Regions from separate parts of the Mucilaginibacter sp. P4_A11 genome, predicted to be linked through region 1. Evidence: riboswitches for the same ligand, from Rfam matches in the RefSeq annotation. Region 1 holds a riboswitch; each other region holds the start of a gene.
What was found. Region 1 has a riboswitch for S-adenosylmethionine ahead of AC1DUD_RS17095 (peroxiredoxin family protein). Riboswitches for the same ligand answer to the same signal wherever they lie in the genome.
Positions count from the first base shown of each region.

Region 2: another riboswitch for S-adenosylmethionine. It lies ahead of AC1DUD_RS06975 (TlpA family protein disulfide reductase); the one in region 1 lies ahead of AC1DUD_RS17095 (peroxiredoxin family protein).
Region 3: another riboswitch for S-adenosylmethionine. It lies ahead of metH (methionine synthase); the one in region 1 lies ahead of AC1DUD_RS17095 (peroxiredoxin family protein).
Region 4: another riboswitch for S-adenosylmethionine. It lies ahead of AC1DUD_RS29935 (O-acetylhomoserine aminocarboxypropyltransferase/cysteine synthase family protein); the one in region 1 lies ahead of AC1DUD_RS17095 (peroxiredoxin family protein).

Region 1 is NZ_JBFUHE010000008.1:142,222-148,149, reverse strand. It holds gene AC1DUD_RS17110 (cytochrome-c peroxidase) at 1-879, opposite strand, end outside; gene AC1DUD_RS17105 (YceI family protein) at 1,242-1,910, opposite strand; gene AC1DUD_RS17100 (peroxiredoxin family protein) at 1,994-3,319, opposite strand; gene AC1DUD_RS17095 (peroxiredoxin family protein) at 3,346-4,665, opposite strand; SAM riboswitch class I at 4,889-5,001, opposite strand; gene AC1DUD_RS17090 (protein-disulfide reductase DsbD domain-containing protein) at 5,917-5,928, opposite strand, start outside.
Region 2 is NZ_JBFUHE010000002.1:725,843-731,770, forward strand. It holds gene AC1DUD_RS06970 (SusC/RagA family TonB-linked outer membrane protein) at 1-787, opposite strand, end outside; gene AC1DUD_RS06975 (TlpA family protein disulfide reductase) at 1,165-1,734, opposite strand; SAM riboswitch class I at 1,853-1,965, opposite strand; gene AC1DUD_RS06980 (glucosamine-6-phosphate deaminase) at 2,086-2,856, opposite strand; gene nagA (N-acetylglucosamine-6-phosphate deacetylase) at 2,876-4,063, opposite strand; gene AC1DUD_RS06990 (isocitrate lyase/PEP mutase family protein) at 4,350-5,126, opposite strand; gene AC1DUD_RS06995 (YybH family protein) at 5,264-5,644, opposite strand; gene AC1DUD_RS07000 (DUF6597 domain-containing transcriptional factor) at 5,716-5,928, opposite strand, start outside.
Region 3 is NZ_JBFUHE010000007.1:230,138-236,065, forward strand. It holds gene metH (methionine synthase) at 34-3,738, opposite strand; SAM riboswitch class I at 3,909-4,018, opposite strand; gene AC1DUD_RS15960 (Bax inhibitor-1/YccA family protein) at 4,152-4,883, opposite strand; gene AC1DUD_RS15965 (hypothetical protein) at 5,070-5,636, opposite strand; gene murQ (N-acetylmuramic acid 6-phosphate etherase) at 5,742-5,928, opposite strand, start outside.
Region 4 is NZ_JBFUHE010000026.1:5,756-11,683, reverse strand. It holds gene mqnE (aminofutalosine synthase MqnE) at 1-17, opposite strand, end outside; gene AC1DUD_RS29950 (hypothetical protein) at 110-628, opposite strand; gene AC1DUD_RS29945 (trans-sulfuration enzyme family protein) at 724-1,839, shown strand; gene AC1DUD_RS29940 (hypothetical protein) at 1,836-2,774, opposite strand; SAM riboswitch class I at 3,115-3,225, shown strand; gene AC1DUD_RS29935 (O-acetylhomoserine aminocarboxypropyltransferase/cysteine synthase family protein) at 3,473-4,792, shown strand; gene AC1DUD_RS29930 (homoserine O-acetyltransferase family protein) at 4,883-5,928, shown strand, end outside.

The DNA of each region.
Region 1 (5,928 bases):
GAGGTTAAGTGGCTTTTCAAGCGCCAGATCGCGGTTGATCCCATCTTTAACCACCAGCGATGGGTTGTTGTAATACTCAACCACGCTTTTCAATGTTTTGAATTTACCGTTGTGCATATAAGGAGCAGTAACCGCCACATTGCGTAAGCCCGGAATTTTAAATTCGCCCTCCTCGGTTTTATTTTTAGTGATGACCGAGCGGCCCGGATCGTTCAGATCCTTCCCGTTATACAGGCCAATACTTTTAAACCTGTCGGCAGTAAAATCCTCGCCCGAATGGCAATTGTTACAAGCGGCTTTACCGATGAACAACAATCTGCCGCGGGCTGCGGCTTCAGATATGGCATGGTCATCGCCATTCACATACCTGTCGTAAGGGCTGTTTGATGTTTCAAGCGTGCGCTCAAATGAGGCAATGGCTTTCAACAGATTATCTTTGGTGGGTGCTGATTTAAATATTTTTTGAAATGCATCGGCATAGTATTTATTGTCGGTTAATTTTTTTACGGCATCTTCAATTGGCAGCCCCATTTCTGTAGCCGATGTTATAGGGCCCAAAGCCTGCTCTTCGAGCGACGCAGCGCGGCCATCCCAAAAAAGGTGCGGTCTGCCGGAGAGGTTGGTCAATCCCGGCGAGTTACGGGCAGTTAGGTTGCCTTTTATGCCTTTGCTAAAAACAGCACTATCGGCAAAAGCAAATTCCGGTTTATGGCATGATGAGCAGCTGATGGTATTATCACCCGATAGTATCGGATCAAAAAACAGTTTTTCGCCCAGTTGCTCTTTGGTTTGCACATCATCTTTGGTACCTACAAAACTCATAGTGCTGATCAATATGACAATTGCTGCCAAACCCAGAAGTATTTTTCCTTTTTTCATATCAGTATGCATTTAAGCTGCGGGTTAAAAGTTCAGGCCTTTGCCGGGGCATCCAATCCCCCCGGCTCCGGACCTCTTCCAAGGTTAAATGAGTTTTTAAATGCTTTTAGTAGTCAAAGAGATAGCCCTTCACCCTGTACAGGGTGATTAAGCATAATAAATTCTAAAGTGGTATCCTGTTTTGCTAAGAAGCTGCTTAAAAACAATTAAATAAAACTGCTATATCTCTCCCACGTCATTGCGAGGCACGAAGCAATCCCCGACTATACAGGGCGGATTTGCATAGCCCCTCTGCCTCTTGGGGATTGCTTCGTGCCTCGCAATGACGACTTTTATACATGTTTTTAAACAGCTTCTAAAGACTACTGCGCGTTAGCAGTAAGGTTAACATTCAGATCAAAATCATCATAGATCACCTTATCGCCCAGGTTTTCAAAAAAGTTTTTTGAACGGAATTTAATATCATACTTAGTACGATCGACAGTTATTTTGGCGTTGGCAGTCAGCTTTTTACCATTAACAGCTACCGTTGCCGGGAAGCTAACATCATTGGTGATTCCTTTTATGGTAAGCTTGCCGTTAACATCGTACTGGTTACCGCTGGTTTTAGTAGCAGAACTGATTACCAAATTTGCTTTAGGGAATTTTTCGGTATTAAAAAAGGTTTCGCTTTTAAGTGTGCTTACCAATTTCTCGTTTTGCGCCTGATCTGTTAAATCTGCATCGGTAATGGTATTCAGGTCAATATCAAAGCTTCCGCCTTTAAGGGCATTGTTTTCAACTGCGAAATTACCGTTACTGATCTTTACTTCGCCATTGTGGTCGCCTGTTGCTTTTTTTGCGGCCCAGGTAAGTTTACTACCTTCGTTATCTACTTTAAAAGATGCAACCTTAAACCGTTTTTTGGTTTCAGCGGTTTTAATTATGCCGGTTTTACCTTTAGTAAGCTTAACGGTTTTTATGGTTGATGAAGTGAATGCGGTTAGTGATATAAAAGCTGTAAATAATACAGCGCCTGAAAATTTTGTCATGGTGGTTATTGTCTTTATTTGTGTTTTTAATAAACCCGGCAAAGCTGTTACCATTCGCCGGGTTACGTGATTCAGTTGATTGTTTATTTTCCTTTTAAAGTTTCGTTATTGCTTTCAACAGCGTTGGCTTCAGTTGCCGGGGCTGGTTCGGCAATCAGTTCGTCGAGCAGTTTGTTAAACTTCTTTTCGTAATCCTGGTAATATTTACCGGTAACTGTACCTGTGTAACCGGTGTAGATCTCCCTTACGTAACCTTTTCTGTCGATAATGATGGTAGTTGGAAAAGCCACAAACTTGTTTAATGCAGGGAGCTTTTGCGATACCAGCTTTTTATCGGCAAGGCCTCCAAATAAAATATCATATTTGATATCATATTTATCTTTCAGCTTGCCCAGCGTGTACTGTGCATATTTCAGGCTGTCTTTTTGCTCAAAGCCGATAGCTATCGCCTCAACCCCGCGGTTATGATTTTTGTTGAACCACGGTGACAGGAACACGGTTTGATCGGTACAGTTGGGGCACCAGGTACCAACAATTTCTATGATGGTAACTTTGCCTTTGTACTTGGCATCGCTTAACGAAACAGGTTTGCCAGTAAGATCAGGAAACGTGAAATCAAGCTTTTTATAGCCTTCTTTCAGGTAGGTTAGCTTGTACGGGTCAGGCAGTTCGGCCTTATCATCCTTTACAGCATCAAACTTGGTATTGTCATAAATACCCTGGCCTATTTCTCCGCTCAACGTACCATCCGGGTTGATCTTACCTTTGTAAATCTTTGGACTTGGGCCGGTAAAGCCGCTCAGTTCAAATTCATCGCCTTGCACGGTACCTTCCAGTTCGCGGCTGTCGCCGGTTACCTGCATAATTACACCGGTAAGCTTATTGCCGGTTTGCTTCAGTACCGCTATTTTGTTAGGTACCTGGTCTTTTGAATAAACTTTCAACTCCCATTTACCTGTTAAATTAGCTGTCGGGGCAACATCCTTGCCGGGTTCAATAAAGCGGTAGCTTTTGCCGTACTCTGCGGTGAACGGTAATGAATTCCCCCTGAAACCCGGTACCAGGCTGCGGTATTCACCGCTTAAGGTTCCGTCCTCTTCCACTTTGGCAACCAGGGCGGCATCATAGGTATTCATTTTAATAAATACCGAATCTTTGCCCACCTGCTTTACATGGAAATTGTCGCGGCGTGTACCGTTCAGCAGTGTGAATACAGCATGTTCAGCATCTTTGCCTTTCAGCTCGAAATTAAAGGGCACTTTAGTTTCGGCTACGGTGAACACACCCCGCCACACACCTTCCTTGATAAATTTTACCGGTGGATTTTTGTCCGCCGCGTGCACGGTACCGGCCAGCAACAACCCTGCTGTCAGGCATTTGAATGAAGTAATTAAATTGAGTGTTTTCATTCGATAAATTATAAGATAGTTAATAGTTACTTACCCTGGTGAGCTGGCTGATCAACAACGGCGGCTGTTTCCGGTGCAGGCTCGGCAATAAGCTCGTCTAACAGCTTGTTGAATTTCTTTTCGTAATCCTCATGGTATTTACCTGTTACGGTACCGGTATAGCCTGTGTAAATTTCCCTTACATCACCTTTTCTGTCGATGATAATAGTTGTAGGGAACGCGATGAACTTGTTAAGCGCGGGCAATTTTTGTGATACCAGTTTTTTATCGGCCAGGCCGCCAAACGCGATATCGTAATTGATAGCATATTTATCCTTTAACTTACCCAAAGTGTATTTGGCGTATTCCAGGCTGTCTTTTTGCTCAAAGCCTAAAGCAATGGCTTCTACACCGCGCTGATGGTTTTTATTGAACCATGGAGAAAGGAACACCGTTTGATCGGTACAGTTAGGGCACCAGGTACCAATGATCTCAACGATCACAACTTTGCCTTTGTATTTATCATCACTCAGCGATACCTGTTTGCCATCGATCCCGGGGAACGAAAAATCAAGCTTTTTGTAACCTTCCTTTAAAAATGTCAGCTTATAAGGATCGGGTAATTCTACCTCAGCTTTTTTAGCAGCATCAAACTTCAGGTTTTTATAGATACCAAAGCCTTCTTCACCGCTGATAGTTCCATCAGCATTGATCTTTCCTTTAATGATGAACGGGCTCGGACCGGTAAAACCGCTCAGCGCGAATTCATCGCCCTGCACGGTACCTTCCAGTTCGCGGGTATCACCAACAACGGTCATTACCACGCCGGTAAGCTTATTCCCTTTTTGTTTTAATAAGGCGATAGATGCAGGGACGGCTTCTTTACTGTAGGTTTTGATCTCCCATTTACCGCTCAGATCGGCGGTTGGGGCCACATCTTTACCTGGCTCAACAAAGCGGTAGGTTTTTCCGTATTCGGCTTTAAAAGGCAATGAGTTACCTCTGAAACCAGGTACCAAACTGCGGTACTCGCCGGTTAAAGAACCATCATCCTCCACTTTTGCAACCAGGGCCGCATCATAGGTATTCATTTTAATGTATACCGAATCCTGGCCGATGGATTTTACATGAAAATCGTCTCGACGGGAGCCATTGATGAGGGTAAATGTAGCATGCTCGGCATCCTTACCTTTCAATTCGAAATTGAACGGAACTTTTGATTCGCTCACTGTAAATTCGCCGCGCCATTTTCCCTCTTTTATAAATCTGGGCTTAGGGCCATCATTGGCAGAGGCTACAGCAACGCCACCAAGTAAAAAACTAACTGAGAGCAGTTTAGCTTTGGATAAGTAGTTTGTAATTTTCATTTGTATAAGTTTAAATTGTTGTTAATTGATACATAGCGTGCTAAAAATTTGGCACAAAGAATCCTTCCTGGCCCAGTTAAGGCCAATAATTAAAGGCAATAAAATTTCAGGAAACCGGCTTTTTAAAACCAGAAGGTGTACTGAACCAAACAACAACATCGTTTAATGGCTACCGGTTGCACGTAGAAATACGGATACTTTAATGTGTTCATGGTTTTTAGTTAATTTATATTCCGCCGGCATAATTGCTATCGGAAAAAGTTTAGCACTTATTTCAAACAATGAAAAGTCGCTATAAGATCATCGAGACTTCCTCTCCCTTATTCTTTATAAATCAACTAATTAATGGTGGGGTTAATTAGAATGCTGTAAAGATAGTAACAAATATGATAAATACAATAAAATCTATAGATTTAGTAGAATATTTTTTAATTACACCCTATTTATCTCATTAAAGCCTTAAAGGCATTTAAATTTTATTTTTTATCGTAGAGACGCATCACATGCGTTTCCTTTAGGACGAGCGAATCACCAGGTAGAAACCATATTGAAAAATAGCCTCTTACATCTTAAAGCACGAGGCACCTACGGAGCCTTGAGAAGTATATCCATTAGGCTATAAACACGTTACTCCTACGGAGTATAAAGCAATATGGCTGACGTGCCAATCGGCCTCAGAGAGGCCACGTGTTTATAGACAAAATTTAAAGAGATATTGGACTCCAGCGGAGTCTCGTACTTCAAAACGATTTCCCTGAATGTCAATATTGATTTGCTTATGAAGACACATGTGACACGTCTCTACATAAAATGTTTTTAATCCAATTCAAACTTCTTCTTATCTTGTAAACGATCAACATCCTGGTCTGTACAGCACACGCCTGTTTTACCACCATAGCAAAGCAACGCACTTAGTACAGCCAGGATGTTGATCTTATTTCTGGATCAATTTCCGGGATAAAAGCGCAAATTAACAACAATGGTAATTACAGAAAAGGATGCCACCATTCTGTAAGCGGGCTTTAGTGATAAAATTCAATTTCGGTTTCATGGTATTTATTTGTGTAAACCAGGTTTAAGCAAGTGGAGTTGTCCCCGACACTTTGCTCCGTCTAACAGTTCAATTTGGTGGCTAATGAGCTGTTAAACTATATTACTATTTTGTGATCGATAAATTCCGCTTTTTCTAAAGTCGTAAGTTCTAAGTTAAAAATAGAAAACCAGACTTGACTTGCGACTTTCGGCTTAGTACTATTTCACAGG
Region 2 (5,928 bases), on a different contig from region 1:
AGCTGGTGTTGGAGTTTATCGTAACGCCCAATCCTTTCGCGCCTTTACCTGTTTTAGTCCTGATGAGGATAACGCCTGCGGCCGCACGTGAACCATAAAGTGCCGCAGCGTTTGGACCTTTCAATACGCTTACCGATTCAATATCTTCAGAATTCAAATCAGAAATAGCGTTGGAAAAATCCCTTGAACCATTAGTTCCCAAAAACTGGGTATTATCAACTATAACCCCATCCACTACAAATAGGGGCTGGTTATTGCTGGAAATAGAAGTTTCGCCACGGATAATGATACGCGATGAACCCATATCACCCTGGCTGTTGGTAACCTGTACACCCGCAATTTTACCTGTCAGCGCATTTACAAAGTTGGTTTCTTTTGCCTCAGATATATCTTTTGATTTTAAACCCTGTACGGAATAACCCAACGACTTTTTATCTTTTGAGATATTGAGGGCTGTTATGACAACTTCATTTAATGAATTGGCTGCTTCAACCAACACTATATTTAAGGTTGATGAATTTTGTGTAACCGGTACCTCCTGTGTAGCAAAGCCGATGTAACTTACCCTAAGCACATCATTAACATTGGCATTGATGGTAAATTTACCATCCACATTGGTTTGAGCGCCCGTAGTTTTACCTTTAACAGATACACTAACACCAGGCAGCGGCAGCCCGTCGGTCTTAGCGGTTACCACCCCGCTTATTTTAACGGATTGCGCCGCAACCGTTTGGACGAGAATAAAAGGCAATATAATTGCCAGTAATAGCTTGTAAATTTTTAACATGATAATTAAAATTGTATTAATTTTTGATGCCGATACAGGTACAAAAAACATGGCAATAGCCTTAGCAGGCATAAAATGCCAGGCTTATAAACCTAATTGTAACTGTAAAGAATTGATTAGGGGGCTAGTATTTATTAACGCCATAGCAAGCTGCAGCAAGCGCAGACATTAATACCATACATGCTGTAAGAAATTAACAGCAACAACGCATGCTTTGCATACTTGAATAAAAGGGCTTGCAGGTTGACTGGTTCAATGGAACTAAAGCATTGTTGTGTAAGGGGGTAGTTTTTGCTTTCATAAAAACGGGTATTAAATAAGTGCAGATAGATTGTTTTTTAATTGACGACAGCAAACAGGGCTGCCATTAACGATTTTTAGTTGATAGATGCTGTTTTATTATTCACCAAAGCATCAACAGCTTTTACCATGGATGCAAATTCTTGTTTATCATATAAACGGGTGAGGTAAACGATCTTTCCATCGCGGTCGATAACTACATTGCGGGTAACTCCACTTTTTTTGTTGGCAAACCGGCCAAAAATATCGGCACCAGGATCAAGCGCCAGCGGGTAGCTGATATTTATATCATGATGGAAACCTTTTACTTTTTCGAGCGGCTCATCGCGGTCAACGCCTATTAAAACCAGGCCTTTATCTTTATAAGCCTGCCAGATCTCCTTTTCGAGATGGGGCATTTCCTCGCGGCATACACTGCACCAGCTTGCAGTAAACTGCAGGATAACCACTTTGCCGCGTAATTGCTTTAATGATGTTTTAGTACCGTCGGTGAGTACAAGTTCGAAATCGGCAGGAGCAACATCGCCTGTTTTTACGATATAACCGCGATCTACAGTGGCAGGATCGGCAGCAGTTTGTGTTTGTGCAGCAGCCAGCAATGTGGTTATTGAAAGCGAGCAGGTAAAAAGTAAATGTTTAATGTTCATTGCTATACATGTTAAACCGTAATATCAGCCGGTGATATTTCAATATTTTGTTAGCAAGAAAATGAAGAGAGAAAAGGAAGTATACAACGCCCTGCACTATGCAAGGCAATAGCGTATTACATTATCTTTTCCGCCCCATTTGGACAGATAGGAATTAGCACCTTTATAACAGTGGGCTTACAGGTTGCTAAGACATCACAGGGCCTTTCCCTCAGTCTTTCTTGATAATAAAATATTCAAAGAACCGTTTGATGATACAAATATATATAAATTCTACTAAAACCATAGACTTTATATAATTATTGCAATAAAATGAATTAAGCCCGGGAAGACGTGTCATTTTTAATGCTGCTAAACCTGCTTAATCAGGCTAAAACTATCAGCATCAACAAAAAGTATAGCATTATTATGTGCTTTTAAGATGGTGGAAGGATAACGCTCCGACACAGGTTGTTGCAGGGTATATTTTACCGCATCCGCTTTATTAGCGCCGGGCACCATGCAAAATATATAGGAAGCAGCCACCAGGGCGGGGATAGTTAATGTAAGTGCGTATTCGGGTACTGCATCTAAAGTTTCAAAGCAACCGTCGTTAACCTGCTGTTGCCTGCAGGCCTGATCCAGCTGCACTGTTTTTATTATTTCCGGATCATGAAAGTTTGCTACATGAGGATCGTTAAACGCTATATGGGTATTCTCCCCTATCCCCATGCAAACAATATCAACAGGGTTATTTTTCAACAGCAAGGCATAGCGTTCACATTCGGCTTTGTAGTTTGCCGCATTACCATCAATATAATTGACTGATGCAAATGGGACCCGTTCAAAAAGCATCCGCTTAAGAAAACTGCTGAACAATTGAGTGGCAGCATGAGGTAAACCGAAGTACTCATCCATGTGAAAAGCATTTATTTTTTGCCATTCAATACTGCCGTCGCTCACCAAAGCATCCAGAAATTCATTTTGTGAAGGCGCTGCCGCAAAGATCATATTGATTACAGGCTTATTAAGCAGCAATTCTTTGATTTTTTCGCTCACCATTTTAGCCGCCGTTTGACCAAGGGATGCCCGGTTTTCCAGCACGATCACCTCGAGTTTTTCTGCCTGTATTTGCTTTAACATGGAAGTATTATCAACTATTTTAAATGGAATAAACAATTTTACCGCCGATGATGGTTTTGTGCAGATTGATTTCATCATCAAAGATCACCAGGTCGGCATTTTTACCAACAGTTATTGATCCCATTATATCATCTGATTTCATAATTGTAGCCGGGGTTGTGGTCATCATTTTCACGGCATCAATTACAGGCACGTCGGCAAGGGTGATCATATTTTTAACCAGTTGAATAGTAGTTGCAACGCTTCCGGCAAAGGCGCTTCTGTCGGGTAGTTTTGCCACATTATCTTCTACTATCACTTTCAGACCGTTACGAAGATCGCCTAAAATACTTTCGCCTGGCGGCATTCCGGCGGCACGCATCGCATCGGTTATCAGAGCAATTTTTTCCGGTCCCTTGATCTTATAAACAAGCTTAAGTAAAGCCGGTGGCAGGTGCCTACCATCAGCAATGATCTCCACTGTCATATCCTCCAGCAAATAACCGCTTTCAACAACCCCGGCATACCTGAAAGCGTTACGCCGGGTTACACCCGACATGCACGAATAAAAATGAGTGATATGCGTATATCCGTTTTCATAGGCTTCAAGCACCTCTTCATAAATGGCGTTAGTATGCGCTATGGAAGGTAAGATGCCCTTTGATTTTAGGAAGCGTCCAAATTCAACCGCGCCTTTTAACTCGGGAGCTGCACTCCATCGTTTTACTATGGATGAATGCTGTAAAATTTCATGATATTCTTTTGGATCAGGCAAGCGGATAAAGCGGGGATCCTGCGCACCACGCTGTTCCATAGCGAAGTATGGCCCCTCAATATGCATCCCCAAAAACTGTGCCCCGTCTTTGTTTAACGGTTCCGATTCTTCATACAAACTCAGGGTTTTGAGTAAAGCATCCTGCTCACAGCTTAATGTTGTGGGCATAAAGGCAGTTGTACCGTGACTGGCGTGCAGCTTTGCAATTTCGAGATAAGCCTCTACGGTATTATCCATAAAATCATGCCCGCCGCCGCCATGTACATGAATATCAATAAATCCGGGCGACAGGTATTTACCACCCGCATCAATTACCGTTTCACCTGCACTATCTATATTGCCTTCAGCAATAGCGATGATCTTCCCGTTTCGGGCCAGTAAAGTACCGTTCCTGATGATCCGCGTTGGGGTGATAATTTTTGCATTGACGATTTTTAAATCCGGAAAATCCATTAATGATACTGATAATGTTAAATTCGAAACCAATACGTGTACGTACACGAAAATAATAATTTATTATATTCCTTACAAACGCGACATAAATTATTCACGACTCGGTTTCATAAAATCATTGAAACACTACGCCGTTAATCCTATAAAAAACAAAAAGCCCCTAACGCTCGCCGCAGGGACTTTTAACCTAAACTTATTTGTAGATTTATAACTACATCCACAATAACCTCAAGTATTGCAAAAAAGTTTTCATCTCCTTACAACCTATAGTTGAGATTTACCGGCTTCAATTAAAGAGGCTCGCAAAACTATTTTCGGCAGTTATCTTTTCAATTGAGCTTTCCAACGCCTTGTAAATGTTCATATTCAAAAAAGGGCCTGCACTGATCCTTTTAACACCTGCATCCTGTAATTTCTTAAAATCCGGGAGCCCGGGCATGCACATTACATTAACGGGGAGACGGGACAACGCAGTTACTTTTTCAATATCAGCTATTTGAGTGATACAAGGAAAAAACAAGCCATGTACACCTGTATCCTGGTAAAGTTTAGTCCGGGTTAAGGCGTCTTCCAGTGCATTGGGTAAACCAAGCAGGAAGGAATCAGCCCGCACGTTTATAAATATTTCTATTCCGGCAGCAGTTAATAATGAGGTTATTTGTTTAAGTTTCGTAGCAAAGCTATCCGCATCAACAATACTTCGCTTGCCATCTGTTACTACAGAATCTTCTATGTTGATACCCACCACTCCAATATCATATAGCTTTTTTATGTTATCACTAATCTCCTCCGGTGTATCGCCATAACCACCTTCAAGGTCAACTGTTAGCATGGCTGATGTTGTTGCAGCTATCCTTTTAATAACAAAAAGATAGTCTTCGAAACTCATTTCTTCGCCGTCTGCAAAGCCTAAAGAACCGGCAACAGCCGCGCTTGATGTGCCGATTGCTTCGAAATTTAACTTATCATAAACCTGGGAGCTTTGTGCATTCCATACATTGCCGATCTGCACAGGAACTATTTTATGATGCAGGGCTAAAAATTCTTCAAATCTATTTTTCATGATCGCATTTTTTAATTTATGTTTCAAAAGTAGCTGGGCTGTTCCTGCTTTAATTGTATAAAACGGAACAGTTTTAAGGTGAAAGGTGAAACAAAAATGGCGGGGTAAGCCCTGCCATTTTTGTTTCTGAATTTAAATCAGGCTACGAGATTAGCTTCTGCTCCAAAAGCGTGATCGATGATAATTTTCCAGCTGCCGTCTGGTTGCTGCTTCATCAGCTCGATACCTTTTGCGGCAACCTGTATTTTGCCATTGTCCGTAACGCTCCACTCCGACCGGCCTACGGCTACATCGCCCGATTGCAGGCAGTAAACGGTTTTAATTTCCATTACTCCCGGAACAGCGCAGATGCTTTTTACAGCTTCCTCAAACTGGGCCCTGCCTGACACTTCTTTTCCTGGTTCAGGGAAAATGATACCGTTGGCATCGTACACGTTCATAACTACATTTACATCTTTGGTGTTAAAAGCTGCCGCGAGTACTGCGTGCACTTCCTGTGGTGTTTTTGCTGATTTCATTTTGTTGTATTTTTATTAACAGCAAAACTATGCGGCTTAAATAGCCTAAAATTGTATAAAACGGAAGTGTATTAACCGCCTGCCAATACCTGGTTTATTGGCGATGCCTGCGCGGCAAAAGAATTGGGCGTAAAACCTGTAAAAAGTTTAAACTCTTTTATAAAATGGGCCTGATCAAAATAACCGGAGCTGTAGGCTACGTTGGTCAGCTTTTCTTCGGTAGAGCTTACCAGGTTAAGACTATGCTGAAAGCGGTTTATTTTATAAAACAATTTGGGCGGCAA
Region 3 (5,928 bases), on a different contig from region 1:
GCCTCGCGATGACATGGTTTATATCATTTTAGTTTAATAATTAATATTCGGCCCCAGCCATCTCTCCACATCTTCCAATGGCATTTGTTTCCTCACGGCATAATCCTCAACCTGATCCTTGCTGATCTTCCCTAAACCGAAATACCTTGCCTGCGGATGTGCGAAGTAGAAACCACTTACCGATGCGGCCGGCATCATGGCCAGGCTTTCGGTAAGGTGCATGTGTGCGTTATCTTCTGCTTTCAGCAACTCAAATAACGTGGTTTTTTCGGTATGATCCGGACAGGCGGGATAACCTGGTGCCGGACGAATGCCCTGGTATTCTTCCTTGATCAGGTCAACATTGCTTAGCTGTTCGCCTTTGGCATAACCCCAGTGTTCTTTACGTACCAGTTCGTGCATTTTTTCAGCGAAGGCTTCGGCAAGGCGGTCGGCAAGGGCTTTAGCCATGATGCTGTTATAATCATCATGATCAGCCTCAAACTCGGCTACCAGTTCATCGCAACCTAAACCTGTGGTTACGGCAAAACCTCCAAAGTAATCAGGTACGCCGCTTTCTTTTGGTGCGATAAAATCCGACAGGGCATAATACGGATCGTTCTTCACCTTTTCGGCCTGCTGGCGTAGGGTGTGGATACGGGTTAGCACCTCCGCGCGGGTTTCATCAGTATACAGCTCAATATCATCCCCCACGCTGTTTGCCGGCCAAAAACCGATAACACCGCTGGCTGTTAATAATTTGTCTTTTACAATGCGTTTCATGAGCACTTGTGCATCATCAAATAGCTTTTTGGCTTCAATGCCTACAAACTTATCATCAAAGATCTTTGGATAGCTGCCGCGAAGTTCCCAGGTATGGAAAAATGGTGTCCAGTCGATATAAGGCAATAATTCTTCCAGCGGATAGGCTTCAAATACTTTAGTGCCGGTGAATGCCGGTTTCGGTGCCACATCGCCATCCAGACTGATCTGGAATTTGCCTGCGCGGGCTTCGTCGATAGTTACGAAGCGCTTGTCGGATTTTTTATTGGCATGTGCCTCGCGGGCTTTGGCATATTCGTCCTTAATGCCCTGGATGTAGCCATCGCGGTTATCCTTGCTCATGAGGTTGCTGCACACGGTAACACTGCGGGATGCATCCAGCACGTGAATAGCTGCGCCCGAGTATTGAGGGGCAATTTTTACCGCAGCGTGGATGCGTGAAGTGGTAGCGCCGCCAACAATAAGCGGAATAGTAAACCCTTCGCGTTCCATCTCTTTGGCGAAATGTACCATCTCATCAAGCGAAGGGGTAATTAAACCACTCAGGCCAATGATATCAACGTTTTGTTTTTTAGCTTCTTCAATAATACGTTGTGCAGGTACCATCACGCCGAGATCGATCACCTCGAAGTTGTTACAGGCCAGCACCACGCCAACTATGTTTTTACCGATGTCATGCACGTCGCCTTTTACGGTAGCCATTAAAACCTTACCGGCGTTGGAGCGCTGATCGGCATTGGCGTTGTTTCTTTTCTCTTCTTCAATAAAAGGCAGCAGGTAAGCCACAGCCTTTTTCATAACACGGGCCGATTTTACCACTTGTGGCAAAAACATTTTCCCTGCGCCAAATAAGTCACCTACGATGTTCATGCCATCCATCAGCGGACCTTCAATTACTTCAAGCGGTTTGCTGTAGGCCTGTCGGGCTTCTTCCACATCATCGTCAAGGTATTCAACAATCCCTTTTACCAGCGAGTGGGAGAGGCGCTCCTGAACGGTACCTTTGCGCCATTCTTCATCGCGTACAATTTCTTTTCCTTTACTTTTGATGGTATCAGCAAATTCGACCAGGCGTTCGGTAGCATCCTGGCGGCGGTTAAGCAGCACGTCTTCTACCAGTTCAAGCAGATTTTTAGGGATCTGTTCGTAAACTTCCAGCATCCCGGCGTTTACGATACCCATATCCATACCGGCTTTAATAGCGTGGTACAGGAATGCCGAGTGCATAGCCTCGCGCACCGTATTATTACCCCTGAACGAGAAGGAAATATTACTCACCCCGCCGCTTACTTTAGCATGGGGAAGGTTTTGTTTGATCCAGCGGGTGGCTTCAATAAAATCAACCGCGTAGTTGTTATGTTCTTCCAAACCGGTAGCAACGGTAAGGATGTTAGGGTCAAAAATGATATCCTGCGGCGGGAACCCCACTTCATTCACCAAGATATCGTATGATCGTTTACAGATCTCGATCCGGCGTTCCAATGAATCGGCCTGGCCTGTTTCATCAAAAGCCATCACTACAGTTGCTGCACCATAGCTCAGGATCTTGGCAGCTTGTTCTTTAAACTTTTCCTCTCCCTCTTTAAGGGAAATGGAGTTCACGATGCCTTTACCCTGCACGCATTTCAAACCGGCCTCGATCACCGTCCATTTTGAGGAGTCGATCATGATAGGCAACTTGGCGATATCGGGTTCGGAGGCTACAAGGTTCAGGAATTTCACCATCACCGCTTCCGAATCGATCATGCCCTCATCCATGTTAATATCGATAACCTGCGCACCGCCCTCTACCTGCTGCAAGGCAACAGATAAGGCTGCTTCATAATCTTCGGCAAGAATAAGTTTAGAGAACTTTGGCGAGCCTGTAATATTGGTACGCTCACCCACGTTCACAAAAATACTTTTGGGTTTTATGGTAACGGATTCCAGGCCGCTCAGGCGCATATCCGGTTCAATTTCCGGGATAAGCCTGGGTGGATATTTGGCAGCTTTATCAGCAATGCATTTAATGTGTTCGGGTGTGGTACCGCAGCAACCACCAACAATGTTAACCAGCCCGGCTTTGATAAAATCATCAACCTGGTGAGCGGTTTCATGCGGGGTTTCATCGTACTGACCAAACTCGTTGGGTAAACCGGCGTTTGGATAGGCGGATATAAATACGCCTGCTTTTTCGGAAAGCTCGGCAAGGTGAGGGCGCATTTCCCTGGCACCCAAAGCACAGTTTAAACCTACCGAAAGCAGGTTAGCGTGGCTTATCGAATTCCAGAAAGCTTCAACCGTTTGCCCCGAAAGGGTACGGCCCGAAGCATCGGTAATAGTACCAGAGATCATGATGCCACCGCTATCGCGAAAAGCAGGAAAATCCTTACCTGCAGCTTTACATTCCAGCTCATAGCGTTTTATGGCGAAAAGTGCAGCCTTGGCATTCAGGGTATCAAAAATGGTTTCAACCAATAATAAATGTGAACCGCCATCAACCAAACCACGCACTTGGTCGTAATAAGCATCGGCCAGGTCATCAAAAGTAACGGCACGGTATCCCGGATCGTTTACATCCGGCGATAGGGAAGCCGTTCGGTTTGTTGGGCCTACGGCACCGGCTACAAAGCGCGGCTTGGCAGGATTGCGTAGAGTATACTCATCAGCTACTTCACGGGCAATGCGAGCGCCCTCGTAGCTTAGTTCATAAGCCAGCTCTTCCAGGTGATAATCGGCGAGGGAGATTACCTGCGTACTGAACGTGTTGGTTTCAATGATATCTGCCCCGGCTTCTAGGTATTCGGCGTGGATAGCCTTGATAATATCAGGACGTGTGATATTGAGCAGGTCATTATTGCCCTGCAGGTCGCTATGATGATCGCGAAAACGCTCTCCCCGAAAATCCTTTTCGGTAAGCTGGTACCGTTGTATCATGGTACCCATTGCCCCATCAATCACCAGGATGCGTTTCTGTAATTCTTTTCTAATGTCCATTTTTTGATTTCACCGATTTTTTATTTGATGATTTCACTGATTGGTTTGATTTTAAAGATTATTATGATCTACTGACGTATTAAGCAAATAGCTGGTCAGTCGTATCAAATCAGTGCAATCACAAATAAATAAAAAGCTTATCTCGAAAAGTCGGGTGTTATCATGACTTTCGCTTATCTGTCCCAGTGCCGTTTGGCTGCTGAGTAGAATGTAGCACCTTGTGAAGCACAGGTTGCTAAGACATCGCAGGGTCTAATCCCTCCGTCTTTCTCCATAAGCACTGCAAAGTTGCGCAATAAAGTTATCATTTGCAAGTGTATAACGTTTACGATATATCATAGCTAAGCCACATTGTTAAACAAAAAAAGCCGCCCTTTTTGAAGGCAGCTTTTTGATCGAATTTCTTAATGAGATTATCTTCTTCTGCCGAATAAACGGAGGATCATCAGGAAAAGATTGATAAAATCAAGATACAATGTTAAACCGCCTAAAAGGGCCATTTTGCTTGTTGATGATGTGCCGTATTCAAGACCTGCGCCTATGCGCTTAAGTTTCTGAACATCATAAGCAGTTAAACCTACAAATACTGCAATGCCAACATAGCTAATGATATATTCTAACTGGGTGCTATGCATAAACATGTTAAACAGTGAGGCAACGATTATACCAATAAGGCCCATCATCATGATTGATCCAAACTTGGTCAAATCTGTATTGGTGGTATAACCAGCTACAGCCATTATGCCAAAAACAACAGAAGTTGTAATAAATACGCCAAGTACCGAGCTTTCTGTATATACTCTTAGTATATAGCTTAAGCTGATGCCCATAACTGCTGAAAATGCGATGAACAACAATGCTGCTACACCATATGATAAGCGGTTAAAGCCAAATGATATAATAAGTACAAAAGCAAGCGGCGCAAACATAACAATAGTGCCTAAGCCTGTATTGCCGCCTGTAATTGGGTCCCTAAGCATTTCATATAATGCCTGGTTGCCTGAAAATATGAACGCGCATAAGGCTGAAAGCCCCAGGGCAACAAACATCCACACAAATACATTAGCTATGAATTTGCGCGATGCATCTTGTTCATTTAATTGTATTACGTTTTTATAAACGTATTCGGGATCTTTAATTTCCATTTTTTGTTATTAAATAATATACGAATTTATGAATAAAAAGTGAATGTAAGGTGAAGAGATAATACGGCTATCTACATCACGTCATTGCGAGGTACGAAGCAATCCCCAAGAAGCAGAGCGGCTATGCAGATTTCTCTGTACTGTCGGAGATTGCTTCGTACCTCGCAATGACGCGGTGGTTTAACGTTAATTCAGCCTCCTCATTAACTGCTCTTCTACCTTTTTGAAAACCTGTACGGGTTTCAACGCCCGCCAGCCAAGGTTATCGAGCTCGCCGCCGAAGTTGATGTAATAGTCGATGTTGTTGCGTTTAAATTCGTCAATCACGTGGTCGCGGAAGTTGATGCCTGCTATCCAGCCATCTTCTACATCCTGGAACCACTCTTCATAATAACAATCATCGCTTGAGTGAAAGTTGAGTACGTTTTCACCTATCAGGATAAAATGCGTGATGCCATTATCGATCATCAGGTCGAGTAGCTCACGCTTCAACAGCATGATGTCGTTATTAATGGCATCATTCCATTCACCTATCAATTCAATAATAGTGTAGCCTTTGTCATAATCGGCAAAAAGCACTTTAAGATAAAGTGTATTAGAGCCGAATGAATCCCACTGGGGATGCAGCAGGTAATTGTAAACCTGTTTGTCAAATTCAAATTCGCTGTATTCGGTAGCATAGAAAGGCGAAAACTCATCTTCAGATGCTACATAGTCATCTCGCCAGCGGTAATATGGTTCAATTTCGTGCATTGTGTTAGTTTCAATTTTCTGAACCTGAATTTTTTGAATTTAAAAATTTATCGAATGCGGCCTGGCATCTTCAAATTTTCAAATCAACACATCTTCAAATTCAGTTTATTTTTTAAAATGATCAACAGCGTTCCGTACGCTGCCGTATTGTTTCAATAACCCGGCTGCTTCTTCTTCGCTCAGCCCGGTTTCGTCCATTACCATGTGTGTGCCCCTGTTCACCAATTTATGGTTGCTTAACTGCATATCAACCATCCTGTTCCCTTTTACGCGGCCAAGCTGGATCATTACG
Region 4 (5,928 bases), on a different contig from region 1:
TTATCTGAATTATGCATCATTATAAATTTGGCCAAATGTACAAAAAAGCATAAAAGTAATATGCGTTATGACACATATCGGCCAAATTATCCGGTAAATTACATTAAGGTTACAGTGCCTTGATCTCACTTATGGAAATCCCTGTTGAGCAATCGTCCTGGCAGCCATTAGGCACATAACTGGCATCAGAGATCATACCGTTATTATTGGTTTCAAAATAAATGGTATTTTTTTTCTTATCAGCCGCGAGCCATTCGCTTTTTGCTTTTTGGTATACCTGATCAAGGGTAAGTAATGACGCACCTGAATTATGCTGCCCTAAAGACACTTTGTCTTCGTGCCATTGTTCCCTTATCGTTTTGCCGGGGGCGCCATTTGGTGCGTAAACTAATGTATATGATAAAAAGTCACGGGCTACTAATACACCATTTTGAACAGAAATCTTTGTTTCTGAGCCGTAACCAAAAACTGAACCGGCGTTAACAGTATAGGTATATGAGTTTTTACTTTCAGTCTTGAAGCTTTGCCATACTTTATAGCTTTTGTCATAAGCAGTTTCGTTAGCATCTTTTTTGCAGGCTGATAAGCCGGTGATAACAAATAAGATCAGGATAAAGGTTCTCTTCATGTGGATAGGTTTTACAGCCTATTCGATTAAAAATAAAAAAACGCTACAGCTAATAACAAATATTCTTGTTTATTTTGGGCGATAAGCATAAAACCATGAAAACTGAAACTATAGCTATACACGCCGGAAACCATGTTGATGAAGCAACAAGGGCCGTAATACAACCCATTATTATGTCAACCACGTTTGAGCGTGGCGAGGACGGTGGTTTTCCGGCAGGTTATATTTACAGTCGCTCGGCAAACCCTAACAGGCATGCGTTGGAGAACGTGCTGGCTAAACTGGAAGGCGGTATTGAGGCTGCTTCTTTTTCTTCGGGTAATGCAGCAGGGATGTCTGTTTTTCAATCGCTTGAACCAGGCACGCACATTATTGCCCCTGATGATATGTATCATGGCTTGCGCAATCAGCTTAAAACCCTGTTTGCCGGGATCCTTACTTTCGATTTTATCGATGTAAACGATACTGAAGTTTTGCAGCAACATATTAAGCCAGAAACAGGTTTGATCTGGATAGAAACCCCTTCAAACCCGTTATTGAAAATTACAGATATAAAAAAGGTAGTAGCAATTACCAAATCAAAAGGTATTAAGGTTTTATGCGATAATACCTTTGCAACCCCGGTTTGTCAGCGGCCGCTTGAATTAGGCGCTGATATGGTGATGCACTCGGCTACCAAATATTTCGGCGGGCATAGCGACTTGATGGGCGGCGTTTTGATTACTGCCGAAAAGAACGATTGGTGGGCAAAAATCAGGCAGGTGCAGGAAATGGGCGGTGCTATCCCCTCGCCTATGGATTGTTATTACCTGGTGCGTAGTATTAAAACGCTGCCGTACCGCGTAAAAGGCCATGTACAGAACGCTCAACTGCTCGCCGAATACCTCGAACAACATCCTAATGTTGAAAAAGTGATGTACCCCGGTCTGCCATCGCACCCTCAGCATGATATCGCTAAAGATCAGATGCTGGCTTTTGGCGGTATGCTATCCTTTATTATTAAGGGAGATGAAAATGATACGCATAACATTATCAATAAGCTCAAGCTATTCATCAAAGCTACCAGCCTTGGAGGCGTAGAAAGTTTAATAGAACACCGTGCTACAGTTGAAGGGCCTGATACTAAGACTCCCAGAAATTTATTAAGGGTTTCGGTTGGGCTGGAGCATATTGACGATTTAATTGCTGATATGGAGCAGGCACTGGCTTAATGCGTGTTTTTTTCTTTTTCTTTGTCTTTATTGAATGAGTTTACTAGTATGTTAGCGGTAATTATTACACCATAATTTTTGTTTGTAATTCCGTATTCTTTTATAAGTTGATGCTTGTCAATGATTATTAATTCCTTGAATATTTTGTCATTTATCCCAGCTAAATTTCCTTCGTAATTAGTTTTAAGTATTTTTTTATTGAGGATATATTGAATTTGAGAAATGTTAGCCGGATTAGAAATAAGCTTAGCATAACCCGAAGATTTTGATTTGAAATACGTTTGATAACGATGGATATCAAATTTTTTGGTTTCTACATAGATCAATCCATATTTTGCTTCACGGCCGTACTTTATTATTGCACTTGCATCTTTGTAAACAGAAACAGTTGCAACATCATTAGAGTTAAGTTTGTTTAAATCATCCCCCCTTACTCGTACACTATCGATAAAATATACTGGTTCGTTATTTTCAGTTTCGCCAGTTACATACTCATGGGTGTCTTCTTTCATCACTCCATGACAGGATAGTATCAAATCTGCACCTTCCACGGGTTTTTCCATGTAATATGCTTCATCTATAGGGAATAATGGCTTTTTAGTGCTATCTATCTTAACATAAAATGAAATAGTATCATTGGAAAAATTCCAATAATCGGAACAACCTCTGGTATTCCATTGCTCTTTAAATGCAGGATATAGTTTGAACAGATCTTTAAGCACCAATTTACTAAGATCAATCATTTTCCCGTCGGGCAATTTCCCCGCAAATTCTTTTGTTAACCTGATTTTGCTAATTAGATCAGATTTTTGATCTTGCTGAAATATCATTCCCGGATATTTGGGGGTCGAATATCCCTCGTCTGCTATATATCTTGAATCATCTCCAACGCAATTTGCCGTTAGATCCATTTCTTCAACTATTGTAGCTTTCAAACCGGGGTCAGATTTCTTTAAATCAGCAATTGTGGTTTGACAGAGGCAAATATTATTTACGATGATTTTTTTGAAAGATGTTGAATCATTTGTTTGAGAAAAAACATTTGTAAAAAAAACGGATAGGACTACAATAATTATAAATGATTATTGAAGCGTATTTTCCAGCATAAGGAATAGGTATTAAAGATATCTGCTAAGGTATAAAAGTTTTCATTCGCATTAGTTACAAGCCTTTTGAAATAAAATTTGGTACATTACCATATAAGGCCTTATATTTGGAACATTATTTGGTAGCGATACCATAGTCGATCAATCCTCCGCACATAGTTCGGGTTTTGATTTATAAAGAAGCGGCGAGAGATCAGGCTCCATGACCCGCTGGCAACCCTTCAGTGTTGAAGAAGGTGCCAATTCCTGTCCCGGCAAATAACACCGGGGAATATAAATTTTTAACCATGAAAAGTTTAATTAAATTTACGCAACGCAACACTTTTTACACCTCAAACGGTAACGTACAATATATTAGCTCCCCTATTAGCTGTATTTGTATGTGTTGCTGCTGTTGATGCTTAGCACGCCCCTGCTTTCATTTCATTGAAAATGCGCGTGCTGTTAAACCGGTTAATTCAAACCGGCTTGTCAAAATCCATCTAACATTCAAAAATCTAAATTAAACACATTAAAAAAATCAAACTATGTCTGCCTTAAAATTTGAAACCTTACAATTACATGCCGGCCAGGAAGTTGATCCAACAACAGGTTCACGTGCAGTGCCGCTTTATCAAACTACTTCATACGTATTTAACAGTGCCGAACATGGTGCAAACCTGTTTGCGCTGAAAGAATTTGGCAATATTTATACCCGCATCATGAACCCTACTACCGATGTGTTTGAAAAACGCATTGCAGCTTTAGAGGGTGGCGTAGCGGCGCTGGCAACGGCATCGGGACAGGCGTCACAATTTATTGCTTTAAATAACATCCTGCAGGTGGGCGATAATTTTGTTACTTCTCCTTTTCTGTATGGTGGTACTTATAATCAGTTTAAAGTAGCCTTTAAACGTTTGGGTATCGATGTACGCTTTGCTAAAGACGATACCGCAGCCAATATCGAAGCACTTATTGACGATAAAACAAAAGCTATTTTCCTGGAAACTATCGGCAACCCAGGTTTTACCATTGCCGATTTTGAAAAAGTAAGCGAAGTTGCCAAAAGGCACGATCTGCCATTAATTGTTGATAATACTTTTGGAGCAGGCGGTTACCTCTTCCGCCCTATTGAGCATGGTGCTAATGTGGTTGTGGAATCAACTACCAAATGGATTGGCGGGCATGGTACCAGTATTGGCGGTGCTATTATTGATGCCGGTAATTATAACTGGGGCAATGGCAAGTTTCCGCAATTCACTGAGCCATCTGAAGGTTATCACGGATTGGTATTTAACGATGTATTCGGTATCGGCGGCCCCTTTGGCAATATCCAGTTCATTATCCGGGCACGTGTAGAAGGTTTACGGGATTTCGGCCCGTCGCAATCGCCATTCAATGCGTGGCTTAATATCCAGGGACTGGAAACCCTTTCATTACGTGTACAACGCCATGTTGATAATGCACTGCAATTAGCCAAATGGCTTGAGCAGCATCCGCAAGTGGCAAGRGTGAATTACCCCGGATTGGAATCATCATCATATCATGATCTTGCTAAAAAATATTTAAAAAATGGTTTTGGCGGCGTATTGTCGTTCGAGATCAAAGGTGATAAAGCGCAGGCCAGCCAGGTCATCAACAACCTGAAACTGGTGAGCCATTTAGCCAATGTGGGCGATGCAAAAACACTGATCATACAGCCATCGGCAACAACGCATCAGCAATTATCTGATGAAGAGCAATTATCAGCCGGTGTTAAACCTGCATCATTGCGTGTTGCAGTGGGCATTGAGCATATTGATGATATCAAAGCTGATTTTGAACAGGCTTTTGCAAAAATTAAGCAAGGTGCGGGTGAGTTAGTTTAACAATGTATAGTTTTTTTTAAGTGATATAGTAAACGTTATTACAGGTTGCAGCCGGAAATTCCGGCTGCGCCTGGAATAACAAACAAAAGAATGAACGCAGAGATATTTAAATACACTGATACTTTTGAATTTGAATCGGGCCGGCAGATTGAGGGTTTAGAGATAGGCTTTCATACATACGGCAGGTTAAATAAGGAAAAAAATAACGTTGTTTGGGTTTGCCATGCGCTTACAGCCAACAGCGATGTACTTGACTGGTGGAAAGGTCTTGTGGGTACAGGTTACTTCATTAATCCTGAAGAGCATTTTATAGTTTGCGCCAATATTTTGGGCTCTCCTTACGGTACTACCAGTCCGCTGAGCATTAACCCGGTTACCGGTCAGCCATACTATCTCTCCTATCCCCAGTTTACCACAAGGGATATGATTAAGGCGCATCAGCTACTTGCCGATCATTTACAGATTGACAGTATTCATATATTAATTGGCGGCTCTCTTGGGGGCCAGCAAGCTATGGAATGGGCAATTATTGAGCCCGAGCGGATCAAAAACCTTATCCTGATAGCCACTAACGCCAAACACTCGCCATGGGGTATTGCCTTTAACGAGTCTCAGCGTTTAGCTATAACTGCCGACCGCACTTTTTATGCCAACGCGCCAGATGGCGGCCAGAAAGGTTTAAAAGCAGCACGTAGTATTGCGTTGCTGAGCTATCGTACTTACAAAACTTATGGCATTACCCAGCAGGAAGAAGGTGATACTGTACAGGACGATTTTCGCGCCTCAACTTATCAAAATTACCAGGGGCAAAAGCTGGTGAACCGTTTTAATGCCTATAGCTATTGGTATTTAACCAAAGTGATGGACTCGCACAATGTAGGCCGCGGCCGTCATGGAGTTGAAAAAGCGTTAAGCCTCATCAAGGCAAAAACTTTGGTTATCGGCATCTCTTCGGATGTTTTGTTCCCAATAGAAGAACAGCAATACCTATTTAGGCATATCCCGAAAGCGGCCTTTGCCGAACTGGATTCGTTTTATGGGCACGATGGGTTTTTAATTGAAACAGAAGCATTAACAAACATATTCACATCGTTTTTTAAAACCGATGTGAAAGGAAAAATTATAGAATTGCAACG